3 regions of the Virgibacillus carmonensis genome follow, and region 3 is predicted to be linked to each of the others. Evidence: riboswitches for the same ligand, from Rfam matches in the RefSeq annotation. Region 3 holds a riboswitch; each other region holds the start of a gene.

The links. A riboswitch is a leader RNA that binds a small molecule or an ion and turns the genes downstream of it on or off. The one in region 3 is predicted to bind S-adenosylmethionine.
Region 1: another riboswitch for S-adenosylmethionine. It lies ahead of AC3G7N_RS10555 (phosphoadenylyl-sulfate reductase); the one in region 3 lies ahead of AC3G7N_RS12035 (methionine ABC transporter ATP-binding protein).
Region 2: another riboswitch for S-adenosylmethionine. It lies ahead of ssuE (NADPH-dependent FMN reductase); the one in region 3 lies ahead of AC3G7N_RS12035 (methionine ABC transporter ATP-binding protein).

The regions. Positions count from the first base shown of each region.
Region 1 is NZ_JBYQFJ010000011.1:8,580-15,466, forward strand. It holds gene metC (cystathionine beta-lyase) at 1-368, opposite strand, end outside; gene AC3G7N_RS10550 (methionine biosynthesis PLP-dependent protein) at 365-1,486, opposite strand; SAM riboswitch class I at 1,566-1,672, opposite strand; SAM riboswitch class I at 2,113-2,212, shown strand; gene AC3G7N_RS10555 (phosphoadenylyl-sulfate reductase) at 2,302-3,024, shown strand; gene AC3G7N_RS10560 (assimilatory sulfite reductase (NADPH) flavoprotein subunit) at 3,223-5,079, shown strand; gene cysI (assimilatory sulfite reductase (NADPH) hemoprotein subunit) at 5,355-6,887, shown strand, end outside.
Region 2 is NZ_JBYQFJ010000026.1:23,013-29,899, forward strand. It holds gene AC3G7N_RS16330 (sigma-54 interaction domain-containing protein) at 1-361, shown strand, start outside; gene AC3G7N_RS16335 (3-hydroxybutyrate dehydrogenase) at 641-1,417, shown strand; gene AC3G7N_RS16340 (GntP family permease) at 1,482-2,765, shown strand; SAM riboswitch class I at 2,838-2,930, shown strand; gene ssuE (NADPH-dependent FMN reductase) at 3,112-3,660, shown strand; gene AC3G7N_RS16350 (LLM class flavin-dependent oxidoreductase) at 3,695-5,071, shown strand; gene gltC (glutamate biosynthesis transcriptional regulator GltC) at 5,217-6,119, opposite strand; gene gltB (glutamate synthase large subunit) at 6,244-6,887, shown strand, end outside.
Region 3 is NZ_JBYQFJ010000013.1:76,158-83,044, reverse strand. It holds gene AC3G7N_RS12045 (MetQ/NlpA family ABC transporter substrate-binding protein) at 144-953, opposite strand; gene AC3G7N_RS12040 (methionine ABC transporter permease) at 998-1,648, opposite strand; gene AC3G7N_RS12035 (methionine ABC transporter ATP-binding protein) at 1,638-2,669, opposite strand; SAM riboswitch class I at 2,741-2,844, opposite strand; SAM riboswitch class I at 2,948-3,051, opposite strand; gene AC3G7N_RS12030 (M20/M25/M40 family metallo-hydrolase) at 3,132-4,190, opposite strand; gene AC3G7N_RS12025 (thioredoxin family protein) at 4,324-4,872, shown strand; gene AC3G7N_RS12020 (potassium channel family protein) at 4,993-5,997, shown strand; gene AC3G7N_RS12015 (YugN family protein) at 5,977-6,387, opposite strand; gene yugI (S1 domain-containing post-transcriptional regulator GSP13) at 6,489-6,878, shown strand.

The sequences.
Region 1 (6,887 bases), on a different contig from region 3:
TGATCAATCTTGTACTTAGTTAACACTTCTGTTATAAAACGATACGTACCACCGTAAACATCCTCAGAAACTAGCACATGGTCGCCAGCAGAAAGTAGCATAAAAGCAGAAGAAATAGCTGCCATTCCAGATGCAAATGCTAACCCTTTAACACCACTTTCTAATTCGGCAATTGTTTGTTCCAATACTTGCCTTGTCGGATTTCCTGATCGACTATAATCAAATGGGCCAAAATGATCAAAGCTATCTTGGTGAAAAGTGGATGATAAATAAATAGGGACGTTTACTGCACCTGTTTTCTGTTCAACGTCCACATTTGATAATGCGTGAATTAATTTTGTTTCCAATTGATTCCTGTCAAAACTCATAGCCGGTCAACCTTCTTTCCTAAGGTTGAAAATACTTGTTTTAGTTCTTCTATTAAGTCTTCTGCTCGTTCAATTCCAACAGAAAAACGCAATAAGTGATCGTCTATTCCACGACGTATTCGTTCCTCTTGAGGAATTTCTGCGTGCGTCTGAGTTGAAGGGTAAGTAATAAAACTCTCTACTCCTCCAAGACTTTCTGCAAAAGTAATCAACTGCAGATTCTCTAAGAAGGGCTCCATCCAATCCCTTTCTTTTAGCCGAAAGGAAAGCATGCCACCCTTTCCTGGATATAAAACGTCAATAACACTAGGTTCACTTCTTAAATACCCCGCTATTTTCTTTGCATTCTCTTCATGTCGTTCAATCCGTAAAGCCAGTGTTTTCAACCCCCTGATTAATAGCCACGAATCAAAAGGGGGCAGTACCCCACCAGAAGCATTATGGTTTTCAGATAACCTCTCGCAGATTGCTCTTCCTTTAGCAATAACTAATCCAGCTAGCACATCATTGTGTCCACCGATGTATTTAGTTGCGCTATGAATTACGATATCGGCCCCGAGTTCCAGTGGTCGCTGCAGATAAGGGGTTAAAAAAGTATTGTCAACAATAAGTAAGAGGTTGTGTTTATCAGCAAGTGTTGCAAACTGCACGATATCGATTTCCTGCATTAATGGATTAGTTGGGGTTTCGATAAATAATGCCTTTGTACAATGTGTAATCAACTTCTCTGTTTCATGGATATCCGTAAACTCTGAATAAATTGTTTGTATATCATAGACATCTGAATAATGCTCAAGTAAACGGTATGTACCTCCATAAATATCTTCTGGAACAATTAATTCATCTCCTGTACGGAAAAGGGAAAGGGCTAACTGAATGGCAGCCATTCCGGAACTGCAGGCATACCCAGAATCACCAGTTTCCAAGTTTGCAATTCCTTCTTCCAAAATAGCTCGAGTTGGATTTTTTGTACGTGTATAGTCATATCCAGTAGACCTGCCAAGTCCTTGATGCTGGTATGCTGTTGACAAATATAGCGGTGGATTTACAGCACCTGTAGTCTCATCACTTTTATTACCTAATTGCACTAATCTGGTTTCTAAACTTTTAATAGTCATGTCATTCATCCTTTTCATATGAAATAAAAAAATTAAGGACCCTCTAGAAAGAAGAAGGTCCCTAATAACGAAAGCAATCTTCTCATCTACTAGGTAGGTAAAAACCTATTGGAATTAGCACCATGACCTAAATGGCTGGTTGCTGAGACATCGTCGGGCCAATCCCTCCGTCTCTCTTGATAAGAATAGTTATTTAATTTTACGAAAAGTTTAATTTCCAATACTTTAATATACATTGGAAAATAATGCAAGGGATAAATGGCTTTTTTTAAGAGCAAAAAAAGAAAAATTTCGGCGATGATCTGTCTAGCTCCAGCGCCTAGACACTCGAGACATAAGCAGTTCACTTACGCGCGAGGAAACCCATCCACACTGCACCGCTCTGCTTATGCTTGTCGTGTCCTTCAAGGGGCCCTGAGCTTTTTATAAAAATGAAAAAAACAAAATTCCTATATTTCACTCAAACAAAGTATAAAAACTTCTAAGTGATTAGGTTTAAAATAAATTTTTTTTACTATCAAAGAGAAGGCGAATACCGATTTTTTCTAAAAATCTTTTTATTCCCTGTTGACATTCAATGATAACAACTGTAGAGTTTGTAATAATTTAAAACTGAATATGCAATTTTCTTATCCAGAGAGGTGGAGGGACTGGCCCTTTGAAGCCTCAGCAACAGATTTTTAAATACTGTGCTAATTCCAGAAGTGAAAAACTTGGAGATAGGAAGAGTAACTAGCGATAGTGCCTACCTCTTCTTGTTTTTTTAGAAGGGGTTTTTAATTTGAAAGAATAGCTTTTATCTGGAGGGGTGTAGTATGAATAACGATACGGTCACATATAGTGATTTCCCTGGAGATCCTTTTCAAGAATGGGAACAAGACGATTTCACAAAAGGAGCATCTGGAATTCTAAGGTGGGCTTATGAATCATACGGGGATTCGATCGTTTATGCATGCAGTTTTGGTGCGGAGGGAGTTATATTAATTGATTTGATTTCCAAGGTGAAAAAGGATGCGAAAATTGTTTTTCTTGATACGGAGATTCATTTTAAGGAAACATATGAACTTATTGACAAAATAAAGAAAAAGTACTCTAAACTTTCTATTCAATTAAAAAAACCTGACATAACGCTGCAGGAACAGGCTGATGAGTACGGTTCAGCCTTATGGGCACGCGATCCTAACCAATGTTGTTTTATTCGAAAAATAAAGCCTCTTGAAGAAGCTTTAAGTGGAGCTCCAGCTTGGATTTCTGGCCTTCGAAGGGAACAGTCTCCTGCCCGTAAGAATACCAATTTTGTTAATAAGGATGAACGATTTAAATCCATCAAAGTTTGCCCATTAATTCATTGGACTTGGGGTGATGTTTGGGAATATATACGAGTAAACAACCTGCCATACAATGAATTGCACGATCAGGGATTCCCAAGTATTGGCTGTATACCATGTACGTCACCGGTATCAAATTCCGATGGTTCTCGTGCTGGTAGATGGGCTGGGGTTAATAAAACAGAGTGTGGACTTCATACCTCTAGTTGATGTTCTAATTAGATTCATCTTGATTGGAAATTGGAAGACTTTTAGATTAAATCCGAGTAAACTGATTTGCTTACAATGCATTATGTGAACAAGCTAAAAATAAGGTGGTGATTTATACCTGAAATATTTTTGATTAACCATTAAAAATATGTAAGCACGATATATTCAAAAAAATAATTTTGTGTGAGGTGAATATCTTTGCAGTTACAGGTAACAAACAGCCCTTTTAATCAAGAGCAAGCGGAGAACCTTAATCGTGTTCTGCCAACACTTACAGAGTCACAAAAAATTTGGTTGGGCGGGTATTTGTCTGCTCCCCAGGTTACGGAATCTTCGGTATCGGCTGGTTCACTGGTGCAGAACGCCCCAGGTAACGAAGTGTCTCCTCATAGTAATGGTCAGACCATTTCGCGTGAAGTGAGGATACTCTTTGGATCTGACACTGGTAATAGTCAGGCGCTTGCTGAAGAGATGTTTCATAAATTAGAAGAGCGGGATTTCAAGGTCTCGCTATCTTCATTCGACGACTTTAAACCAAAGGACGTAAAAAAAGTCCAGGACTTGCTCATTGTAACAAGTACACATGGAGAAGGGGATCCGCCAGATAATGCGCTATCCTTTTATGAATTTCTACACAGTAAGCGGGCACCTAACCTTGAGGATATGCGATTTTCTATTCTATCTCTGGGAGATCAATCCTATGAGTTTTTTTGTCAGACTGGCAAGGACTTCGACAAACGACTGGAGGAATTGGGTGGTAAACGGCTTTATCCTCGAATCGATTGTGATGTAGATTTTGACGAACCTGCAGCAGAATGGGGTGAGGGTGTCCTTGAGATATTATACGATTCTCAAGAGGTTGCTTCAATAGATGGAACTTTCCAGACAGGGCAGGTAGGAGCTGACTCACTAACAGCTAAACCGGCGATGTACTCACGGACAAATCCTTTTAAGGCAGAAGTCTTGGAAAACTTGAATCTCAATGGGCGTGGATCCAATAAAGAAACCAGACATTTAGAGTTATCGCTTGAAGGATCTAATCTTACTTTTGAACCTGGAGACAGCTTGGGTATTTTCCCTAAAAATGATCCTAGTTTGGTAGATGAGTTTATCAATGAGATTGGCTGGAACCCTGACGAGACTGTGTCAATAAATAAACAAGGAGAACAGCGCACATTACGCGATGCTCTAATCTTTAATTTCGAGATTACTAGACTGACGAAGCCGTTGCTTGAGCAAGCGGCGGAGCTGTTCTCGAATGAAGGTTTAAGTAAGCTCGTAAAACAAGGGCAGGAGGAAGAACTAAAAGCGTATATTGATGGGCGAGACCTGCTTGATTTAATACAGGATTTCCAACCCATTGGTGTTTCGCCTAGTGAATTTATACAGGTTCTTAGGAAGATCCCAGCTCGCCTCTACTCCATTACGAGTAGTTTTAAAGCGAACCCAGAAGAAGTGCATCTTACGATTGGAACGGTTAGATATAATGCACATGGACGGGATCGGAAAGGTGTCTGCTCTGGTGAATGTGGGGAACGAATACAGCCTGGTGAATTATTACCAGTCTATATCCAGCACAATGATAATTTTAAATTTCCTGCTAATTCCAAAACGCCAGTGATCATGATTGGACCAGGAACAGGTGTGGCTCCTTTTAGATCTTTCCTTGAAGATCGGGAGGAATCAGGTACAAAAGGGAAAACCTGGTTATTCTATGGTGATCAGCACTTTTCCACGGATTTCCTTTACCAGATTGAATGGCAAAAGTGGCTTAAGGAAGGCGTGTTGTCCAGGATGGATGTCGCATTTTCTCGTGATAGGCCTGAGAAGGTATATGTACAGCACCGAATGCTTGAAAGAAGCAAGGATCTTTTTCAATGGTTGAAAGGTGGAGCAAGTGTATATGTATGTGGCGATGAGAAACGTATGGCAAATGACGTTCATACTACATTGCTAACAATCATCAAACAAGAGGGGAACATGAGCCATGAGGAAGCGGAAGTTTATCTGAGTGAAATGCGACAGCAAAAACGTTATCAACGTGATATATATTAAGGCTCCTTTCGTAAGTTGCCACTAAATCAATAAACTACGATATTGCGGCAACGCCCGAAGCGGAAGTCAAAAGCCATGCTAGCGAAGGAATTACACGAAGACTCCAGCGGGAAAAGCGCAAGCCCTAAGGTGCGCGTAGTGTATTTCCGGAGAGGTATGTTAGGACACAATTTTTCGCAAGGGTTAAATAGCAACAAACAAAAACAACAACCTTTTAGAAAACAGCCTATATTAAAAATGACAGAATTTTTGACAATCCTGAGAGGAGTTTGAAAATGGTTGAAAATAGCAATCCAAAGCAGCCTGGACCGACAAGTGATCTTGAGCGTATAAAGAAAGAGAGTGATTATCTGCGGGGGTCAATTGCAGAAGGTCTTAAGGATCAGATTAGTGGAAGCATTTCTAATGATGATAATAAGTTGTTAAAGTTCCACGGCAGCTACCAACAGGATGACAGAGATTTACGAAATGAGCGGCGGCGGCAGAAGCTGGAACCTGCATACCAATTTATGATACGTGCACGTGTCCCAGGTGGTGTCGCGACACCGGAACAATGGTTAGTTATGGACGATCTTTCTCAAAAACATGGTAATGGAACGCTAAAATTAACGACTAGGCAGACGTTCCAAATGCACGGGATTCTAAAGTGGAACTTAAAGAATACCATGCAGGAAATTAATGATTCACTACTGGATACACTGGCCGCATGTGGTGATGTGAACAGAAATGTGATGTGCAATGTGAATCCCTCTCAATCAGAAATTCATGAAGAGGTTTACGAATGGGCATCAAAACTTAGTCGTTATCTATTACCAAAAACGAACGCCTATCACGAGATCTGGCTTGATAAGGAAAAGGTTGTTGACAGTCGCCAACCAGAAGAAATTGAACCTATGTATGGACCTCTTTATTTGCCTAGGAAATTTAAAATTGGGATTGCAGTTCCACCTTCAAACGATGTGGATATCTTTTCCCAGGATTTAGGTTTCATCGCAATTTTGGAAGATGGAAAGCTGCAAGGATTCAATGTTGCAGTAGGTGGAGGAATGGGAATGACTCATGGTGATACCAACACATATCCTCAGGTGTCAAGGATTATTGGGTTCTGTCCTACAGATAAAATCATCGAGGTTGCGGAAAAGATAATCACCATTCAGCGAGATTACGGGAATCGCTCGGAAAGAAAAAATGCCCGATTTAAATATACGATTGATGCCAGAGGACTTGATTGGCTTAAAAATGAACTAAACGAACGATTAGGATGGGATCTTGAAGAAGCGCAACCTTATCATTTCGATCATAACGGTGATAGCTATGGTTGGGTAAAGGGTGACGGCAGGTGGCATCTAACTCTATTTATTCAAAACGGTCGGGTAAAAGACTTTGAAAACTATTCGCTTATGACTGGTTTGCGTGAAATTGCTAAGATCCATACGGGCGATTTTAGACTTACCGCCAACCAGAACCTGGTAATCGCTAATGTAATAAGCCAAAAAAAGCAAGAAATTGTTGAATTGGTTGAAAGATATGGAATTACGGAAGGTAAACACGTATCCGCGCTGCGAAGAAATTCCATGGCCTGTGTAGCTTTTCCGACATGTGGCCTTGCTATGGCCGAATCAGAACGGTATCTTCCTTCTTTAATCGATAAGATCGAGGTGATTTTGGATGAGGCTGGTCTATCTGAAGAAGAAATCGTTATTCGTATGTCAGGTTGTCCCAATGGATGTTCGCGCCCAGCTCTCGCGGAAATTGGCTTTATTGGGAAGGCACCAGGAAAATACAATATGTATCTGGGGGGGAGTTTC
Region 2 (6,887 bases), on a different contig from region 3:
TCTTCATAAGGTGACAATCCGTACAGGAAAAAGAGTCATTGATTTTGACGCAAATGTAATGGATCGTTTCATGCAATACCGATGGCCAGGGAATATAAGAGAATTAGAAAACGTGATCGAATCCGCAGTTCATTTGACCAACACCGAGACTATTATGGTTGAAGACTTACCAGATCGTATCCAGCCAAATTCTTATTTACTGAAACAGAATGGTAGTCTAAAAGACATTATGGAAGTAACAGAAAAACAGGCTATTGAAAGAGCTTTAAAGAAAGTAAACGGTGACAAATTGAAAGCAACTAAAATGTTAGGAATAGGGAAATCGAACATGTATGAGAAAATAAAAAAATATGGATTGTAAAATTTTCCGAATTCCCGGAAAGGCTTTCCGTTATTCTGGAATATTTTATTTTTTCAGGTTTAAGTAAGGGCTTACATTATTGTCAAACTAAACCAAAATCCCATTTTCCGTAAAATCGGAAAATGGGATTTTTCACGTTAAGTTGAACAGCGTTAGTAGCACGTTTTTTATCGTTTAAAAGTTGGCATACATATTGCATGTATAAGTGTGAGGGTAATTAATAATTTCGGGTTCTTGTTCAGCACGGAATCCTTATAAAAAAGTAGGAGGGTTTTCACTATGGTAGCGGAAAAGGTTGTTTTAATCACGGGAGCTGCAAGTGGTATTGGCTACGAAATTGGCGTTGAATTTGTTAAAGATGGAGCTAAAGTAGTTTTTTCTGATATTGACGAAAAGAAAGTAAAGGATGTCACTGACAAATTAAACCAGGAAGGTTATACCTGTTTCGGGATGGGGTGTGATGTAACAAAAGAAAAAGATCTTATGACTGCTATTGATACGACAGTTGAACGATACGGTAGAATCGATGTACTTATTAACAATGCAGGATTACAGCACGTAGCTTCGATTGATGATTTTTCAACGGAAAAGTTCGAGTTTATTACAAAAGTGATGCTAGTGGGTCCATTCATGGCAACAAAACATGTATTTCCAATTATGAAAAAGCAAGGGTTTGGTCGAATCATTAATATGTCATCTATTAATGGCCTAATTGGGTTTGCCGGAAAAGCGGCTTATAACAGCTCCAAACATGGTGTAATTGGATTAACAAAAGTGGCTGCATTAGAAGGGGCGGAAGATGGGATTACGGTTAACGCTATTTGCCCAGGTTATGTGGATACTCCTCTCGTTCGAAATCAGCTGGAGGATTTAGCCAAAAATCGTAACATTTCGTTAGAAAAAGTGCTTGAGGAAGTAATTTATCCATTGGTTCCGCAAAAGCGCTTATTGTCAGTTCAGGAAATTGCGGATTATACGATGTTCCTAGCTAGTGATAAGGCAGGGGGAGTGACAGGGCAAGCAGTGGTCATCGACGGAGGATACACAGCCCAATAATCACCGTTTTCTACGAGAATAATAGTAAGCATTCATATTTTCATTTTAATCATGGAGGGATTTTATGTTTGGAATAATACTTGGTCTTATTGTATTAATGGCACTGGCCTACCTAGGATGGTCGATAATATGGGTAGCACCTATTGCTGCAGGGGTAGTTGCACTAACAGGGGGACTTGATTTACTAGATGCATATAAAGACACCTATATGAGTGGATTTGTATCGTTTGCAAAAGATTGGTTTCCTGTTTTCATGCTTGGTGCAGTTTTTGGAAAATTAATGGAAGACACTGGAATGGCAAAATCAGTTGCTGTTGCATTAACAAAAATCATCGGTACCAAGAGAGCAATTTTGGGTGTATTAGTTTCTGCAGCCGTGTTAACCTACGGCGGAGTAAGTTTATTCGTAGTGGTATTTGCCGTTTATCCACTTTCATTATCATTGTTTCGTGAGGCCAATATAAGTAGAAAATTAATACCAGCAACAGTTGCACTAGGTGCGTTCACCTTCACAATGACAGCAATACCTGGGACACCACAAATTCAAAATTTAATTCCCATGGAGTATTTTAATACAACTGCAACAGCAGCTCCTATTATGGGAATAATCGCTGGATTAATCATGGCGGTGGGTGGATATTTGTATCTCCGGTGGCGTGAGAAAAGATTGACAGCAAACGGAGAAACGTACACAGAGCCAAAGGATAATAAAATTATTGATGTTGAAGGAAAAACACCTTCCTTTCTACTATCTTTGTTACCACTTCTAGCGGTACTTATTACGTTGAATGTATTTAAGTGGGATATTGTGACCTCTCTGATTTCGGGAATTGTGTTAATTATGCTACTAAACCTGCACAAATTTAAAGGCTTTGTAAAAGCTATTAATAGTGGAGCAGTTGGTTCAGTTACAGCAATTATTAATACAAGTGCCGCTGTAGGATTCGGTACTGTTGTCAAAGCTGTACCTGGATTTGATAAGCTTACGGAAGTCTTACTCGGAGTGAAAGGTAATCCTTTAATTTCTGAAGCGATTGCTGTCAATGTGCTAGCTGGTGCAACTGGCTCGGCTTCAGGCGGTTTAGGGATAGCATTGGAAGCTCTTGGGGATAAGTATTATAAAATTGCCCAAAATACTGGAATCGATCCAGAACATCTTCACCGGGTTGCTTCCCTATCATCTGGTGGATTAGATGCACTTCCGCATAATGGAGCGGTGCTAACACTGTTTGCGATAACTGGTATGACACATAAAGATAGTTATAAAGATATATTTGTTGTTGCTGTATTAATTCCAGTAATTTCAGTGGTAGTAGTTATTTTATTAGCTGCTTTAGGAGTTTTTTAATAAATTTTGGAAATATTAAATTCCTACTTGATTTATCGGATTAATTGCAATACACTATATATTAATTAAATATTCTTATCAAGAGAAGCCGAGGGAATGGCCCTGTGAAGCTTCAGCAACCTCTGACAAATGTCAGAAAGGTGCTAATTCCTTGGGAGATAAGAGCGGATATTCTAAAAGTATCAAGTTAAAGCCCTCTTTTCTCATTAAAAGAAAAGGGGGCTTTTTTACTGTACTCTGCTTATGCTTGTCGTGTCTTTCCAGGCACCCTGAGCTTTTCTTAATTGGGAATAAAACAGGCCAGTTGCCTCCGCTTTTTTATTTATAAATAGAAAGGATGATCGTTGTGAGTGAAATTGTAATTATATCGGGAAGTCCTTCTGAATTTTCACGGTCAGATCAAGTACTGAAATATTTAGGAACGTTACTTAAAAAGGAACACTTTTCCGTGACTCATATTTCTGTAAAAGATGTGCCATATGAAGATTTATTTCTCGGGAAATATGACAGCCCAGCAATTAAAGATATCGCTACATTAATCCAAGACGCTAAAGGTGTTATTGTTGGATCTCCAGTATATAAAGGCGCTTATTCAGGAGTACTAAAAACATTACTCGATGTCTTGCCGCAGGATGTACTACAACATACGCCAGTACTTCCACTAATGACGGGTGGAAGTATGTCCCATCTGCTGGCAATTGAGTATACATTGAAGCCTGTATTAGCAACATTAAAGGGGCACAATTTAAAAGGACTTTATCTACTTGACAGTCAAATTGATAAACAGAAAGAAACCCCCATTATCGATGACGGTGTTTTAGAACGCACGAAAAAGCAACTCTATTATTTTACTGACCTAGTAAACAGTCAAAGTGTGGTAGTTCCATCAGTCTGATAGCTAAAGATAATCAAGGAGGAGTTACTAATATATGACAAAAAAGAGAATTTACTTGAATGCATTTGATATGAACTGTGCTGGTCATCAATCGCCTGGTTTATGGACTCATCCGGATGATGAATCACACCGTTATAAGGATAGCGAGTACTGGATAGAACTTGCCAAACTTTTGGAAAAAGGCCGTTTTGATGCTGTATTTATTGCAGACGTGTTAGGTATGTATGATGTATATGATGGATCACGGGATGCAGCTGTTCGCCAAGGGGCGCAGTCTCCGGTCAATGACCCGTTATTAGTTGTTCCGTTAATGTCCGCAGTAACGAAACATCTCGGGTTTGGCGTTACAGCTTCTGTCACGCATGAACATCCATATCCATTTGCCCGCCGGATGACGACGCTTGACCATTTAACAAATGGACGAGTGGGGTGGAATATTGTTACTTCTTATTTAAAAAGCGCGTCAGTAAACATCGGACTTAATGATCAATTAAAACATGATGAACGTTATGATTTAGCGGCTGAATATTTGGATGTCTGCTACAAGCTTTGGGAAGAAAGCTGGGAAGACGGTGCTGTTCAGTTAGATAAAGAAAAGGGGATTTATACCGACCCAGACAAAGTTCATGATATAAAACATGAAGGAACGTATTTTAAAGTTCCTGGCGCCCATCTGAGCGAACCATCAACTCAACGGACACCTGTTATTTATCAGGCAGGAGCATCCACGAAAGGGCGTGCATTTGCAGCGAAAAATGCGGAATGTGTTTTTATTGGTGCTCCAACAGTTGCTACTGCTAAAGATACCGTTACACGATTACGGGCTGATATCGAAAAAGCGGGAAGGTCACGAGATGAAGTGAAAATTCTTACAATGTTTGTACCAATCGTTGGCAGAACCGAAGAAGAAGCCAAAGCAAAGTATAATGATTATAAGAAACATATTAGCACGGAGGGCGCGCTCGCTCTATTTGGAGGCTGGACTGGTGTCGACTTATCCGGCTATACCCAAGATCAGGTTATAAGTTATATAGAAAATGACTCGATCCGATCAGCACTTGAAAATTTCACTAATATTTTTCCTGATAAACCATCGACTGTAAAGGATATTATAAACGCTATAGGTATTGGCGGCATGGGGGCTTCATCCGTCGGAACACCTGAACAAATTGCCGATACAATGGAAGAATGGGTAAATGAAGGCGGAGTTGATGGATTCAATATTGCGTATGCCATTACACCCGACACATTTAAGGATTTCATCGAACTTGTTGTACCAATTTTACAGGAAAGGGGCGTGGTTCGAAAAGAATATGAGGGAAGTTCTCTCAGGGATAATCTGTTTGGACGTGGAAATCAATTGCCAGAACATCATCCTGGCAAACAGACGAATGGTTTGGTTGTGAGATAAGGTTTATAAAAAGTGACAGCTTTATAAGTGACCAGTTTAACCGATTATCTATTGTGTTATCAATTTATGGCGCGCCATAATTTACAGCGGTAGCAATGCCTGTTATGGCGTGTGTATTGAATTTTTGTAAAAATAAACTTCCAATTTACTGAAACCCCTGTAACCTTGAGAAAAACTTTTTCACAAACGCATAAAATATCTTTTCAGAAGGTGCTAGATTTTTTTCTTTCTGTTTAATAACTCCTACAGTCCTTCTAACTTCGGGAATTTTAATGGGAATTTTAACGGTCATCCTTGGTGTTGACTCATGAAATGTACTCTCTGGTAAGAGTGTTACGCCAATTCCAGCGGACACAAGACCTTTAATAGCGTCTAAATCTTCTCCCTCAGATGAAACTTTTGGTACGAATCCCACCTGTTTACATGCATCTATGATTACTTTTTCCAGTACATAACCTTTAGGAAAGCTAACAAATTCATCGTTTTTCAAGTCAGTAAGATAGAGGCTTTCCCTTCCAGCCAAAGGATGATTTAGTGGCAGTAAAGCTAAAACATTTTCTGTAAATAATATATGGCTATCGATTTCTGGGTCATCCTTAGGGACAGGGCCAAGAAAAGCCACATCGATTTCGTCCTTTTTTACGGAATCAATCAAAAATTTATAAGAACCCTGCCGTAAATGAAACGCAACATTTGGGTATTCATCCTTAAAAGCAGAGATGACACTTGGCAGTAGGTGACTTGATAAACTTGATGGAAAGCCAATTTTAATTGTCCCGCGTTCAGGGTCTAAGTATTCATCGATTTGTTTTTTGGCGTTATCTATCGCCTTCATCGCAATCTTCGTATGCGTATAAAACGTCTTTCCTATTTGAGATAGTTTGATATTCCTGCCTTCACGGTCAAATAAGGTGACTCCAAGCTCTCCCTCTAAATTAGCGATTTGCCTGCTTACTGCCGATTGGGCAACATGTAAGTTTATTGCTGCTTCGGACATGTGTTCCCGCTCTGCGACTTCCATAAAATAGCGTAGTTGACGTAGTTCCATTTCCTATCCCCCCATTCATATCAAAAACAGATTGTTTTAATCTAAATTATATATTGTTTAGATTAATTTGAAAACCTATAATTGAAATAAGACCATAAACGGAATGAGAACGGGGGTATTAATGATGAGTTATAATAAAATACCAAAAGCTCAAGGCCTTTACCGCCCTGAATTTGAACATGATGCATGTGGAATCGGCTTGTATGCACACATGAATGGGGTCCCGACGCATGACATTGTAAAAAAAGGACTCCACATGCTTTGCCAACTAGACCATCGCGGGGGACATGGAAGTGATCCCTTGACAGGAGATGGGGCAGGATTAATGGTTCAAATTCCAGATCATTTTTTCAGGAAAGATTGTCCGGAAATGAACTTGCCTGAAAAAGGGCGCTACGGTGTTGGGATGATTTTTTTCTCGAATGACGATGATAATCGGGAAGAGGCGGAAGCTCAAATTAATACTTTTATAAACCAAGAAGGGCAATCAGTGCTTGGTTGGAGAACTGTACCAACAAATGTCGGAAAAATCGGAAATAAGGCAAAAGAAAGTTGTCCATTAATCCGCCAAGTATTTATTGGTGCAGACCCAACTATAAACGAAAATGCAGAATTTGAACGGAAATTATACATCATTCGTAAGCAAGCAGAAAAAGTAGCTTTAGAACGCGCGGAGCGTTTTTATTTTACTAGTCTTTCAAGCCAAACCATTGTCTATAAAGGGTTATTAACACCGGAACAATTAGATACTTTCTATGTTGACTTACA
Region 3 (6,887 bases):
ACAAAGTCACCAAATTAGAAACAAGAAGTTCAAGGCGGTGAAGTCTTGAGGACCGGAATGTAGGTTACTGCTACATGAGGACCGGAAAGACAAGCCAACGAAGAAATTCGTAGTTTATCATTTGGTGACTTTGTGAACACCCTCTACCAGCCAATATTACTTAACGGTACAAATGTTGGTATCTGATTTCCATCATACTCTTTTTGGATTAACTCCTTTACTTCTTCTGATTGATAAATATCTGCTAGCTTCTGCAGTGTTTTGTCATCTTTGTTTTTTTCTTGAACGGCAATAATATTTATATATGGTGTAGCTGTTTCATTTTCATGAAAAATAGAATCGCCTAATGGACTAAATCCAGCATCAACTGCAATACCATTATTAATAATAGATGCAGCTACATCTGGTAAGACCCTTGGAGTTTGAGCAGCCACAAGTGTTTCAAACTTTAAATTTTTTGGGTTTTCTACAATCTTATCTACTGAACCATTACCATCAAAATTTTCTTCTAATTTAATTAAACCAGCTGACTGAAGGAGTAATAATGCACGTCCCATATTTGTTGCTTCCTTTGGTAAGGCAATTGACGAACCTTCTGGAATTTCTTCAGGTGAATCATATTTATCGGAATAAAGACCCATTGGCGCTATAACTGTAGTTGCAATTGGTACTAAATCCAAATCATGTTCTTTTATAAATGAATCGAAATAAGAAACTGTTTGAAAGGCATTCGCATCGATTTCCCCTTCAGCAAGTGCCAAGTTTGGTTGTACATAGTCGGAAAATTTAACGATTTCAACGTTAATTCCCTCTTCTTTCGCCTTTTCTGCAATAAAATCCCAAATCGTTGTGTCAGAGCCGCTAATTCCTACTGAAACAGTTGATTCGTCATTTGAGCAGGCACTAGTTATCACCGCTAAACTTATAAATAATAAAAGTCCAATTCTTTTCATGTTGTTTTATCCCCTTTTTGTCTAGTTCATTTTTTTGTGTTTTTTTATCTTCGCCTGATTTTTCTAGATAAAATATTTCCTGTCGTTTGTAATCCTTGCACCATTACGACAAGAATGGCTACTGTAATAATCATCACTACCGTATCGAATCGTTGGTATCCATATGTAATGGCTAAATCACCAAGTCCTCCTCCACCAATCGCACCAGCCATAGCGGAAGCGCCAACAAGTCCTATTGTTGCAATTGTTAATCCCAGTAGTAGTGAGCTTAATGCTTCTGGTATTAAAAAACGGGTAATGATTTGTCTCGGTGTCGCTCCCATCGATTGCGCTGCTTCCATCACACCAGGATCAACTTCTAACAGCGAGTTTTCTATCAACCTGGCAATATAAGGACCAGAAAATAAAACCATTGGGACGATTGCCGCAGCAGTTCCTATCGAGGTTCCAACGATCAACCTGGTAAATGGTATAACTACCACAAGAAGGATAATAAACGGTATAGAACGGAACAAGTTCACGATTGTATTTAGTACACTAAAAACGGCAGCGTTCTCCCATAAATGTCCTTTACGTGTTACAACTAATAAAATTCCGAGCGGCAATCCGATTACCGTAGCAAAAATTAATGAAAATGCAACCATTGTAATGGTCTCTCCTAATGCTACAATAATTTGATCAAAGTCAACTAACATCCTCTAGCACCTCCTTGATTGTTACTTCTTGCTGGTTGATATGCATAATAACTCTACTAATCTCTTTCGCCGAACCCTCAAACTTCACAATCAAATTACCAAGGGATGTTCCTTGTAATTCTGTTATACTACCAAACAACACATTTACTTCTACATCGAATTTTTTCGCTATTTGTGATAAAAGTGGATGTCCAGCCGATTCACCGACAAACACAATCCGATAAATCTGATTGGTAGCTTCTTGCGCTCGAATTAATCGGTAAACTGATTCTGGTATCTCATCATGCATGACTGTGCTAACGAAATTATGAGCAGTTTTTGTTTTTGGTTGAGCAAACACATCAAAAGTTGATCCAGATTCAATCACCTTTCCACTTTCTAGCACTGCGACCTTATCGCAGATTTCCCGGATGACTCCCATCTCATGTGTAATGATTAAAATCGTGATTTTATACTCCTGATTTATTTTTTTCAACAGTTTTAAAATGTCATTTGTCGTCTGCGGATCAAGCGCTGATGTTGCTTCATCACACAATAATACGGATGGCTTTGTTGCTAATGCCCGTGCAATTCCTACTCGTTGTTTTTGCCCACCTGAAAGTTGGTCTGGATAATTATCTGCCTTATCACGTAACCCAACAAAATCTAACATCTCGAAAACTCTTTTTTTTACTTCTTCCTTTGGTGTCTTCATTAGCAGTAATGGCATTGCCACGTTTGTAAAAACTGTTTTTGAATTCAGGAGGTTAAAGTGTTGAAAAATCATTCCAATATTTCGCTTTGCTTCACGTAGTTCTTTTGGCGTAAGACTGAGTAAGTCCTGATTGTTTACAATTACTTTTCCTGATGTTGGACGTTCGAGCAGATTCACACAGCGTACTAACGAGCTTTTTCCAGCCCCACTAAAACCAATCACCCCGTATATTTCACCTTTTTCGATATGTAAGTCAACATCGTCTAATGCTTTTACTTGTGTTCCGTTACCTTGATAAACCTTCGTTACGTTCTCAAAAGTAATCATATTTTCCCTCCTTAAAATGCAAAAATGCCTCTTCTTAATAAAATAAGAAGAGGCATCATAAAACTTCCCTCTTCTCATCTATCAAGCTTACTGCTTGCTGGAATTGGCACGTTACTAAAAAAAGTACGCTGCCGAGGTATCGTAGGGCCAGTCCCTCCACCTCTCTAGATAAGAAGTTGCTATTCAGTTTTTAAATAAAGCGAAGGCGACTGTTTAAGAATTAAAAAAATCCCTCCTTATGATAATAAGAAGAGATTTGGATATACATCCGCCCACTCTTCTTATTTTTCAAGCTAATGCTTGTTGGATTTAGCACAGTACTTTTAAAAGTCCGTTGCCGAGGTATCGCAGGGCCAAGTCCCTCCACCTCTCTGAATAAGAAGTTCACTATTTAATTACTTAATACAATACTACCGTCATGAAATTTTGTCAAACAGTTTTTTCACTATTTTATAATTTTTCTCAGTCTTCTAATGGGTTTAAACTTTCTTCACCGGTTAAATTGGCTATCATCGTCACAAGTAGCTCAATTTCTTCATCAATATCCTCATAGCTAGCTGTTTCTACAGGTGAATGCATGTACCGTAATGGTAGTGAAACAAGTGATACTGGCACACCACGCCCTGTTAAACGCATTTTGTCGGCATCTGTGCCTGTCATTCTTGGTGTTAACTCATATTGTATATCCATATTTAAGTCTTTAGCCGTTTTTTCAAGCAGTTTATTAATTTTGATGTTTATCGGTGCTCCTTTAGCAAGAACTGGACCGCCATCTAAACAAACATCACCATGCTTATTTTTATCAACGGCTGGATAGTCCGTTGCAAAGGTAACGTCACAAGCGATTGCCATCGTTGGTTCGATTCCTGCAGCGGCAAAATAGGCTCCACCCATATTTGTTTCTTCATTCACCGTACTAGCAGCGTACACTCCTACTTTACAGCCTTGATCAGCCAATCGCTTTAGAACTTCTGCAACAATAAATGAACCTGTGCGGTTATCCAAACCACGGCCTGCTATATAACGATCCATTAATGGTTCCGGATCTGTTTTATATACGGCAAGATCTCCTATTTGCACATATTTTCCCATCTCTTCTTTAGATCTACATCCACAATCAATAAATAAATCTTCAAGTCCAAATTCATTTTTAAGACCGCCGTGGTGCTGTGCATTCACACCGATAACACCAGTCACTGTTTTTTCATAGCCTAGTATTGTAACTTTCATTCCTACTGCAGCTTTTGGGTTAATTCCTCCCATTTTATCAAAATGCAAAAACCCTTTTTCATCGATACGATTTATTACTAATGCAATTTCATCACAATGCCCTGCGAGTAAAACCTTAAAGGGTGCATCTGGGTTTAGAACACCAATTGCGTTACCCGCATTATCCGTGCGAATCTCATCGGCAAAATCTTGAACATAGTTTATCCATTTCTTCTGAATATGCATTTCATTACTTGATGGTGACGGTGTTTTTAATAATTCTAATAGAAAATTTCTGTTTGCTTGTTCCATTAAAAGTTCCTCCTACTAAATTTATTCTCCTATAATCATAGCAAATTTTATTGCGGTAAGCACTTTTGTTTACGAACCATGTCTAGTTGGGTAAAATTTGACAAAGACTTGTATACAAAGGAGAGAAATTTGAATGACGTTAAATGAGTGGTATGAAAAAGGAATGTCACCTGACGCATATATCGAATCAATGGAAAAACATAAAGAAAATTTAATACATATTTATGATCACTTCACGGTTCCAAATGATGAGGAATTTTTCCAACATGTAAGTAGAAAGCGGCTTCGAGTGTTGGTTTTGACGGAAGATTGGTGTGGAGATGCCATGTTAAATGTACCAATTTTATTGCGTATCGCCGAGTATACCAATATGGAAGTGGCTTTGTTTCCGAGAGACGCGAATTTAGAACTCATGGATCAGTATCTTACGAACGGAAAATCAAAATCCATACCAATATTTGTTTTCATCGATGAAGCAGGTAATGAAGTAGCAAAGTGGGGACCTCGAGCAGACAAGATTCAACAATTTCTTGATGATTCTCGTACAAATTTACCTAATAAGGACGCTGATGACTACAAAGAAAAGCTCAACGAAATGCTACTCTTCATGACAAAATCATTTCGCGATAACACTGATTTCTGGGATGAAGTATATCAAAGCATTAAAAAAACAATACAATAACCCTGAATTGAAAAAGGCATCCTGCTTGGATGTCTTTTTTTACGTTTATTCGTCCATACTGTAAGAAAAAAGAAAGCATTAGCTAAACATTAAAAAATAACTATAAATAAAGGTGAAATCATGCGTATTGAACTATTTAAACACATATATTTCCGGTTACCAATTATTCTGAGGCTATTGATTTCTGTATTTCTACTCATGCTCTCGTTTGGCGCTATCATCCACTTTGTTGAGCCAAATGAATTTCCGACCATTTTTGATGGTGTTTGGTGGGCATTTGTAACGGGAGCGACAGTTGGGTATGGTGATTATGTACCGTTAACAGTTCCTGGAAAGGTTATAGGTATTTTGTTGATTCTATCGGGTGGTGGACTACTTACTTTTTATATTACGACTGTATCAGCGGAAACCATTAAACATGAAAGTAGTTTATCTAAAGGAAAAGTTACATACAAAGGAAGTGATCATATCATTATTGTTGGCTGGAATGAGCGTACCAGACAACTTATCGATATCATCATATCCAAGGATAAACTTACCCAAATTGTTCTCATTGACCACAGCTTACAGCAGCTACCTTATCAAGAAATACCTGTACACTTTATACATGGTGATGCTAGTGAAGATGAGACACTTTTAAAAGCAAACATAGACAAAGCCAAATCTGTTTTAGTAACGGCAGATACGACGAAAAAGGAAAAACAAGCTGATCATCACACAGTTTTGACGACAGTGGCCATGAGAGGAAATAACCAGTCGGTGACTTTAATTGCAGAAATTTTATCGGTCAAGCAACTTGATAATGCATTGCGAGCAGGTGCTACCTCTGTCGTTCAACCAAATAACTTTTTAAGTAGTATGCTCTATCATGAGCTTTTTTTCCCTGAAACGAATAGTCCAATCGAATTAGTGACAACTCTTCTAGAGAATCAACAGTTTATAAAACGTACGCTTCCAGCTGATTTAGTGAACAAATCGTATATGAACGGTGTCGTCTATTTTCTTGAAGGACACCAGCTTTTAATTGGCGTAATCCGCAACGATAAATGGCGTATAAATCCATCACCTGACTTCTCTTTAAGATCAGGTGATGCTGTAATTACATTATCTGCTTGGAATAAGTAATCCTTCCACTTTCTTCACCATATCTTTTCCTATATCTATATATTCAGGTGGTAAATCTGCATCAGGATTGGAAGGTGATTGAAATTGATCCACTGCACCTCTTAACGCTCCACTTTCTCCTGTCTCATCAGTTCCCTTCTGGTATTGATGGGCCAGCAAGAATGGTTTATCAACACGAACTGTAACCCCTGGATAATCAAGTGACCCTGCTACAGCATAAAACGGGATTCGCAAAAAATAATAGGTTTCCTTGTTATCAATTAAATAGTCAAAATAACCACTATCGTAATCCCAGTTCGAACCGATGACAAACCCCTCTGGTTTTAATAATTCCTCCAGGACATATAAGGAGAAAATTGTACTTTCGATATTAGACTCTATAGGAACCATTTTTATCTTCCTTTCAAATTTTTTTGCTTGAATCCACAATTTGTGCTAAAATGTTATATTGTGTGAAAAGAATCGAATTAAAGGCATAGGAGTTGTTCAGCATGACAGACAAGTTTGAGACTGGTCAAGTTATAGAAGGAAAAGTTACAGGAATTCAACCATACGGCGCATTTGTCGCCTTAGATGATGAAACACAAGGGTTAGTTCATATTTCTGAAGTTACGCACGGTTACGTGAAAGATATTAATGATCACTTAACAGTCGGTGATGACGTAAATGTTAAAGTATTGAACGTAGATTCTGAAAGGAATAAAGTATCATTATCTATCCGCGCTACAGAAGAGGCACCAAAGAAGCAAACAAAAGCACCTAGAAAACAACCTGTTCAACAACAGCAACAGGATAGTTCAGCTGGTTTTAACACATTAAAAGATAAGCTAGAAGAATGGATTGAACAATCCGAAGAGCGAGAAGAAACATACAAAAATTAATTTAAATAA